DNA from 2 places in the Streptomyces sp. NPDC005202 genome. Region 2 is predicted to be linked to the other one. Evidence: riboswitches for the same ligand, from Rfam matches in the RefSeq annotation. Region 2 holds a riboswitch; the other holds the start of a gene.
What was found. Region 2 has a riboswitch for glycine ahead of gcvT (glycine cleavage system aminomethyltransferase GcvT). Riboswitches for the same ligand answer to the same signal wherever they lie in the genome.
Positions count from the first base shown of each region.

Region 1 (4,412 bases), on a different contig from region 2:
AGGTGATGGGGCTGCTGCGGGCGCTGTCACCGCTGGTGGAGCCGCTCAGCCTGGACGAGGCCTTCGTGGACCTGGAGGCCGGGGGAGCGGCCTGGGACGCGGAGTCGGCGCGACTGGTGGGGACGAAGCTGCGCGCGGACATACGAGCTGTCACGGGCCTGACGGGGTCCGTCGGGCTGGCTGCCTCCAAGATGCTTGCCAAGATCGCCTCCGAGCAGGCCAAGCCCGACGGGCTGGTGCTCATCGAACCGGGCACCGAGCGCGCCCTGCTAGGACCCATGCCGGTGCGGACCCTGCCCGGCGTGGGGCCGGCGACAGGCGACCACCTGCGGCGGGCCGGTATCCACACCGTCGACGAGCTCGCCGAGGCAGGCGAGGACGAGCTCGTACGGCTGCTGGGCAAGGCGCACGGGCACGCGCTGTACGCCATGGCGCTGGCGCACGACGAGCGGCCCGTGGTCGCCGAGCGCGAGGCGAAGTCGGTGTCCGTCGAGGACACCTACGACGTGGACATCCACGACCGGGTCCGGGTGGGCCTGGAGGTGCAGCGGCTCGCCGACCGGTGCGTACGGCGGCTGCGCGGGGCCGGGCTGTCGGGGCGGACCATCGTGCTGAAGGTACGGCGGTACGACTTCTCCACCCTGACCCGGTCGGAGACGCTGCGCGGGCCCACGGATGACCCGGCGGTGGTGCGGGAGGCGGCGGCCCGGCTGCTGGACTCCGTCGACACCACGGGCGGGGTGCGGCTGCTCGGCGTGGGCGTCTCCGGGCTCGCCGACTACACGCAGGAGGACCTGTTCGCGCAGGCGGCGGGCGCGCACGAGCCCACCCGCGTCGAAGAGCCCGCGGACGAAGCGGCCGAGGAGCAGCCGACGCCCGCCGAGCGGCGCTGGCCCGCGGGGCACGACGTACGGCACGCCCAGTACGGCCACGGATGGGTGCAGGGCAGCGGTCTGGGCCGGGTCACCGTCCGCTTCGAGACACCCGACTCGGAGCCGGGGCGGGTACGGACGTTCCGCGTCGACGACCCAAATCTGGAGCCGGCGGATCCGCTGCCGCTGGTGGCGCGAAGACCGGAGGGAGGACCGGTGGAGAGTGGCGGCGCGTCCGAGGCTTCGCGTGAGACCGGAGGTCAGGTTTCCTCCGAGCCCGCCAGCTTGCCGAAGTCGCGGTCGGGGAATGGGGGAGGAGGGGCCACATCGAGGCCGTAGTGGTGGTAGAGCTGCAGTTCCTGTTCCGGGGAGAGGTGGCGGCCGACGCCGAAGTCGGGGGCGTCCTTGATCAGGGCCCGGTCGAAGGGGACACGGAGGGCGCCCTCGACCAGTTCGCTCGGCTCCAGGGGCACGAAGGCGTCCCGGGAGAACAGGCCGGTGCGTATGGCCGCCCACTCCGGCACGCCGGTCGCGTCGTCGAGGTAGACCTCGTCCACCGTGCCGATCTTGTTGCCATTGCGGTCGAACGCCTTGCGGCCGATCAGGTTCCGCGGATCGATGTCGGTCTGCACGGGCCCTCCACTTGGTCGCAACTCATTTGTAAGCACTACAAAAGAGCACATTCAGCAAGGCGGCCACTCGAAGGCCCGGGCGCGGTGCCCGCTGGTACGCTGGCAAACGGCTGCTGACCCCGTGCGGGAGAGTCCTCCAGACACCATCGGAGGCGCCGAAGGAGCAAATCCTCCCCGGAATCTCTCAGGCCCACGTACCGCACGGACGAGGTCACTCTGGAAAGCAGAGCGGGTGTCGATGGCTTCCGCTCTCACCGACGGTGAAAGCCGGGAGCCCTCGGGCGGCCCGGTGAAGCTCTCAGGTTGAGATGACAGAGGGGGAGGCCGTCCGGGCACCCGCGCCGTGGTGCCCCTCGAAGGTCGCGTCAGACCAGGAGGCCTCCGCAATGACCGCCCATCGCACTCCGCTCTCCGAGCTCGAACAGGGAACGCCCTTCGAGCAGCGCCACATCGGCCCCGACCCCGAGGCCCGGGCCAAAATGCTCGCGCAGGTCGGCTACGGCTCGCTCGACGAGCTCACGGCCGCCGCCGTGCCGGACGTGATCAAGAACGCCGACGCGCTCGACCTGCCGGGCGCGCACACCGAGGCCGAGGTGCTGGCGGAGCTGCGCTCCCTCGCCGACCGCAACGAGGTCCTCGACTCGATGATCGGGCTCGGGTACTACGGGACCTTCACCCCGCCCGTCATCCTGCGCAACGTGATGGAGAACCCGGCCTGGTACACCGCCTACACCCCGTACCAGCCGGAGATCTCGCAGGGCCGCCTCGAAGCGCTGCTGAACTTCCAGACCATGGTCGCCGACCTGACCGGCCTGCCGACCTCCGGCGCCTCGCTGCTCGACGAGGGCACGGCCGCCGCAGAGGCCATGGCGCTGTCCCGGCGCATGGGCAAGAACAAGAAGGGCCTGTTCCTGGTCGACGCGGACGCCCTGCCGCAGACCATCGCCGTCATCCAGACCCGAGCCGAGCCGACCGGCGTCGAGGTCGTCGTCGCCGACCTCAGCGAGGGCATCCCGGCCGGGATCGCCGAGCGCGAGATCAACGGCGTGCTGCTGCAGTACCCGGGCGCCTCCGGCACCGTACGTGACCTCAGGCCCGTCATCGACCAGGCCCACGAGCTGGGCGCCCTCGTCACCGTCGCCGCCGACCTGCTCGCGCTCACGCTGCTGAAGTCGCCCGGCGAGCTCGGCGCGGACATCGCGGTCGGCACCACCCAGCGCTTCGGTGTGCCGATGAGCTTCGGCGGACCGCACGCCGGCTACATGGCGGTGCACGAGAAGTTCGCGCGCAGCCTGCCCGGCCGTCTGGTCGGCGTCTCCGTCGACGCCGACGGGCACAAGGCCTACCGCCTCGCCCTGCAGACCCGCGAGCAGCACATCCGCCGCGAGAAGGCCACCAGCAACATCTGCACCGCCCAGGTGCTGCTTGCCGTGATGGCCGGCATGTACGCCGTCTACCACGGGCCGGAGGGCCTGAGGATCATCGCGCGGCGCACCCACCGGTACGCCACGATCCTCGCCGAGGGCCTCAAGACGGGCGGGGTCGAGGTCGTCCACGGCACCTACTTCGACACGCTGACCGTCAAGGTCGGGGGTCGGGCCGCCGAGGTCGTCGCCGCCGCGCGCCGGAACGGCGTCAACCTGCACCTCGTCGACGCCGACCACGTCTCGATCGCCTGCGACGAGACCACCACGCGCGCCCAGCTGGACGCCGTATGGACGGCGTTCGGTGTCGAGGGCGACATCGAGGCGCTGGACGCGGCCACCGAGGACGCGCTCCCGCAGGGCCTTCTGCGCACCGACGACTACCTCACCCACCCCGTCTTCCACCAGCACCGCTCCGAGACCGCGATGCTGCGCTACCTGCGCAGGCTGGCCGACCGCGACTACGCGCTCGACCGCGGCATGATCCCGCTGGGCTCCTGCACCATGAAGCTCAACGCGACCACGGAGATGGAGCCGGTCACCTGGCCCGAGTTCGGCCGGCTGCACCCCTTCGCGCCCGCCGAGCAGGCGCAGGGCTACCTCACGCTCATCCGCGAGCTGGAGGAACGCCTCGCCGAGGTCACCGGCTACGACAAGGTCTCCCTTCAGCCCAACGCCGGTTCACAGGGCGAGCTGGCCGGTCTGCTCGCCGTCCGCGGCTACCACCGCGCCAACGGCGACGAGCAGCGCACGGTCTGCCTGATTCCGTCCTCGGCGCACGGCACGAACGCCGCCAGCGCCGTGATGGCCGGCATGAAGGTCGTCGTCGTCAAGACCGCCGAGGACGGCGAGATCGACGTCGAGGACCTGCGGGCCAAGATCGAGCAGTACCGCGACGAACTGGCGGTGCTGATGATCACGTACCCGTCCACGCACGGCGTCTTCGAGGAGCACGTCGCCGACATCTGCGCCCAGGTCCACGAGGCCGGCGGCCAGGTGTACGTCGACGGCGCCAACCTCAACGCCCTGGTCGGCCTCGCCAAGCCGGGCCACTTCGGCGGTGACGTCTCGCACCTGAACCTGCACAAGACCTTCTGCATCCCGCACGGCGGCGGTGGCCCGGGCGTCGGCCCGGTGGCCGTCCGCTCGCACCTGGCGCCCTACCTGCCGAACCACCCGCTGCAGCCCGAGGCCGGTCCGAAGACCGGGGTCGGCCCGATCTCGGCCGCGCCCTGGGGCTCTGCGGGCATCCTGCCGATCTCGTGGGCGTACGTCCGGCTCATGGGCGGCGAGGGCCTCAAGCGCGCCACGCAGGTGGCCGTGCTGTCCGCCAACTACATCGCCAAGCGCCTGGAGCCGCACTACCCGGTGCTCTACACCGGCCCCGGCGGCCTGGTCGCCCACGAGTGCATCATCGACCTGCGGCCGCTGACCAAGGCGACCGGCGTGAGCGTCGACGACGTCGCCAAGCGCCTGATCGACTA
Region 1 covers NZ_JBEXHW010000053.1:9,276-13,687, forward strand. The annotation lists gene ABZV31_RS35985 (DNA polymerase IV) at 1-1,211, shown strand, start outside; gene ABZV31_RS35990 (PRC-barrel domain-containing protein) at 1,133-1,504, opposite strand; glycine riboswitch at 1,619-1,714, shown strand; gene gcvP (aminomethyl-transferring glycine dehydrogenase) at 1,891-4,412, shown strand, end outside.
Region 1: linked by a shared signal. The riboswitch ahead of gcvP (aminomethyl-transferring glycine dehydrogenase) and the one ahead of gcvT (glycine cleavage system aminomethyltransferase GcvT) in region 2 are both predicted to bind glycine.

Region 2 (4,412 bases):
CAGCCCCGCGCCCCTCACGGAGTTTCAGTGGCCGTACTGATAAAAGGGCCGCACCTTCTCGCGCATCCAGTCGGCCACCGGGTCCTGGGCCACGTCCAGCAGGACCAGGTTGACCGGCCAGGTGACCGGGACCCGGCCCAGGGCGCGGCCGAGGGCGTCCATGGGCAGCGCCCGCAGGTCGCCCTCCCACTGGGACAGTTCGACGCCGATGAACATGACCGGGTCGGCGGTCTCGATGGCGGCGAGGCAGCGGCGGGCGGTGAGCACCACGCCGGTCTCGGCGAACTCGGCGGAGGCGGCGGAGAGGAAGTCCACCGGGTCCTCCTGCCAGTCGGGTTCGAAGAGGCGGACGCGGCCGCCGCTCGCCGGGCCGTCCAGCGGGGTCCGGCCCATCCGGCACAGTTCGGCCACGGCCGGCGGCGGCAGCGGGATGCCGACCACGCCCTCCGGGTTGACGGCCATGCCGATCTGCGGGGGCAGCCCGCGGGCGAACTCCACGGCGGGCGCGATGGTGTACGGCATGTGAGAGCCGGCGACCTGCCGGAACTGCTCCTCGGAGCTGAAGACCGGCACGTACGCCTGGCCCTCGATCTCCAGCGTGGGCAGGTCGAGCGGGCCGCTGTGCGGGCCTCCGCCGTTGGGCAGCGGCACCCAGAGGAAGCTGCGGCCGAGGACCTCGATGATCCGGCCGCCGGCCGACGGTATGCCGAGGGACGCCGACAGCACCTCCTCAAGCTCGTTGCCGGGCCATCCGCCGTGCGGGTGGGGGTGCGCCTGTGCCGGGAAGTCCGCGGGAAAGTCCGCCGGGAAGTCCATCTGCCTACCGCCTGCTGGGAACCACTGCTGTGGCTGAAAGGCTAGCGGGTGCCCGAGCGGAGTCCGTCGGCCCGGGAAGCCGATCCGGTACGGGCCCCCTCAACCGCGAAGCCGACCCGGTACGGCCCCCCTCAGCCCACGAAGCCGACCCGGTACGGCCCCCTCAACCCGCGAAACCGATCGGTACCGCCCCCCTCAACCCGCGAAACCGATCCGGCGCAGGACGTCCGCCGCGTCCCGGTCGAGCAGCACCGCCGAGCCGACGCCCTCGGGCAGGTTCCCCTTCTCCACCGCGCGCAGCAGACGGGCGACGGCCCTGCGGTGTCGCACGAAGGCGTACCGCGAGACGCCGCGGCCGCGCTCGCGCTGGCCGGCCAGGGCGGTGCCGGGCGTGACGTCGAGCAGGACCAGGTGCAGCGTGCCGCCGCGGCGGCGGGCGGCGCGGGCCAGCCAGCCGCGCACCCAGGTCTGCGTGCCGCAGTCGTGCACCACGACTCCCCCGCCGGAGCGCAGGGCGCGGCGCAGCCCGGCGTAGTGGGCGAGGCGGACGAGGGGGCGGTAGACCGCGTAGGGCAGGAGGCGGGGCATCCGGGCGTCCCAGCGGTCGCGAGTGTCCTGGGAGTCGACCCTGGTGCCCGGCACCGCGCGGTGCATCAGGGTGGACTTGCCGCTGCCGGGCAGGCCGGTGACCACCACCAGGTCGCGGGGGCCGAAGAGCAGGGCGTGCGGGCTGCGGCCGGCACGGTCGCGCAGGTCGCGGACCACCGGCGCGGGGCGCTCGCCGCACCGCCCGCGGGCCGTGGCTGCGGGCTGCCGGGGCAGGGCGAGGGCCTGCTCGGGCACTGCGAGCGCCGGGGTCGTCGCGGGCACTGTGGTCCTGTTCACCGTGGTCGTCCTCCCCTGGGGTGGGTCACAGTTCCCCTCCCCGCCGAGTGTAAAGAGAAGGTAATGCACGGTGTCTCGCGTTTTCGTTCGCGTACCGCCACAGGCCGGTTACAGATGCGGCCTGCCAGGATCGGGCGTGGCGTGCAATGATGTGCGCGCCAACTGCATACCGGCCGCTTGAATCCGCGCGGGAGAGTTCCCAGCAACCGTCTCGCTGGGGCGCCGAAGGAGCAAGTCCCTCCCTTGAATCTCTCAGGCCCCGTTACCGCGCGGGCGAGGCACATCTGAAAAGCGGGCCGCTGCTGAAGTGGCTCCACCCAAGGTGCAAGCCGTGATCGTCCGTCCGTCGGCGGTCATGGCGAACCTCTCAGGTTCCGATGACAGATGGGGAGGACAGTTCCTCGCCCGTCATGCCCTGGGAGACCGACCGATGAGCAGTACCGAACTCCGTCACACCGCGCTCGATGCGCTGCATCGCTCGCTCGGTGCGACGATGACCGACTTCGCCGGCTGGGACATGCCGCTGCGCTACGGCTCCGAGCGCGACGAGCACCTCGCCGTGCGGACGAAGGCTGGCCTCTTCGACCTGTCGCACATGGGCGAGATCACGGTCACCGGCCCGCAGGCGGCCGCCTTCCTGAACCACGCCCTGGTCGGCAACATCGCCTCCGTCGGCGTCGGCCGCGCCCGCTACACCATGATCTGCCAGGCCGACGGCGGCATCCTGGACGACCTGATCGTCTACCGGCTGGCCGAGACCGAGTACATGGTCGTCGCCAACGCCTCCAACGCCCAGGTGGTCCTGGACGCGCTGACCGAGCGGGCGGCCGGCTTCGACGCGGAGGTCCGCGACGACCGGGACAACTACGCCCTCATCGCGGTGCAGGGCCCCGAGTCCCCGGGGATTTTGAAGTCCCTCACCGACGCCGACCTGGACGGCCTGAAGTACTACGCCGGCCTGCCCGGCACGGTCGCGGGCGTCCCTGCGCTGATCGCGCGCACCGGCTACACCGGCGAGGACGGCTTCGAGCTGTTCGTGGCCCCGGCCGACGCCGAGAAGCTGTGGCAGGCGCTGACCGAGGCCGGCGCCCCGGTCGGGCTGGTCCCGTGCGGGCTGTCCTGCCGGGACACGCTGCGCCTGGAGGCGGGCATGCCGTTGTACGGGCACGAACTGACGACCTCGCTGACCCCGTTCGACGCGGGGCTCGGCCGGGTGGTGAAGTTCGACAAGGAGGGCGACTTCGTCGGCCGCGAGGCGCTGCTGGCCGCCGCCGAGCGGGCCGAGAAGAACCCGCCGCGGGTCCTGGTCGGCCTGGTCGCCGAGGGCCGCCGGGTCCCGCGCGCGGGGTACTCGGTCGTGGCCGGCGGCGAGGTGATCGGCGAGGTCACCTCCGGTGCCCCCTCACCCTCGCTGGGCAAGCCGATCGCCATGGCGTACGTCGACGTGGCGCACGCGGCGCCGGGCACGCCGGGTGTCGGCGTGGACATCCGGGGCAGCCACGAACCGTACGAGGTCGTGGCGCTCCCCTTCTACAAGCGACAGAAGTAGAGACTGGTCCGGCGGGGATCCTCGGCGTCCTCGGGCACCGGGTCCCGGCGTCCTCGAGCACCGGGTCCCTCGGTCCCTCAGGGCCCCTGGCCGCCCGCGCGTGACACCGGGCACATCCTCCCTGCTCACCACCGTTTCCAGCACTCCCCCATTCACCAGCACTCCCCCGCGTACAGGAGAATTCACGCCATGAGCAACCCCCAGCAGCTGCGCTACAGCAAGGAGCACGAGTGGCTGTCGCCCGCCGAGGACGGCGTCGCGACGGTCGGCATCACGGAGTTCGCGGCCAACGCGCTCGGCGATGTCGTCTACGCCCAGCTCCCGGAGGTCGGCACCACGGTGACCGCGGGCGAGACCTGCGGCGAACTGGAGTCGACCAAGTCCGTGTCCGACCTGTACTCCCCGGTCACCGGTGAGGTTACCGAGATCAACGAGGACGTGGTGAACGACCCGTCGCTGGTGAACTCCGAGCCCTTCGAGGGCGGCTGGCTGTTCAAGGTGCGTGTCGCGGAGGAGCCGGCCGAGCTGCTCTCCGCCGACGAGTACGCCGCCCACACCGCCGGCTGAGGAGTCGTAGCCCCCATGTCGGATAACATGTCGCTTCTGAACACGCCCCTGCACGAGCTCGACCCGGACGTGGCCGCCGCGGTCGACGCCGAGCTGCACCGCCAGCAGTCCACGCTCGAGATGATCGCCTCGGAGAACTTCGCCCCGGTCGCGGTCATGGAGGCGCAGGGCTCGGTCCTGACCAACAAGTACGCCGAGGGCTACCCGGGCCGCCGCTACTACGGCGGCTGCGAGCACGTCGACGTGGTCGAGCAGATCGCCATCGACCGCATCACGGAGCTCTTCGGGGCCGAGCACGCCAACGTGCAGCCGCACTCGGGTGCCCAGGCGAACGCGGCCGCGATGTTCGCGCTGCTCAAGCCCGGCGACACGATCATGGGTCTGAACCTCGCCCACGGCGGGCACCTGACCCACGGCATGAAGATCAACTTCTCCGGCAAGCTCTACAACGTCGTCCCCTACCACGTGGGCGAGGACGGCCTGGTCGACATGGCCGAGGTGGAGCGGCTGGCGAAGGAGGCGAAGCCGAAGCTGATCGTGGCGGGCTGGTCGGCGTACCCGCGGCAGCTGGACTTCGCCGCCTTCCGCCGGATCG
Region 2 covers NZ_JBEXHW010000009.1:194,134-198,545, forward strand. The annotation lists gene ABZV31_RS17015 (enhanced serine sensitivity protein SseB) at 25-816, opposite strand; gene ABZV31_RS17020 (AAA family ATPase) at 1,012-1,701, opposite strand; glycine riboswitch at 1,880-1,979, shown strand; gene gcvT (glycine cleavage system aminomethyltransferase GcvT) at 2,132-3,250, shown strand; gene gcvH (glycine cleavage system protein GcvH) at 3,440-3,817, shown strand; gene glyA (serine hydroxymethyltransferase) at 3,845-4,412, shown strand, end outside.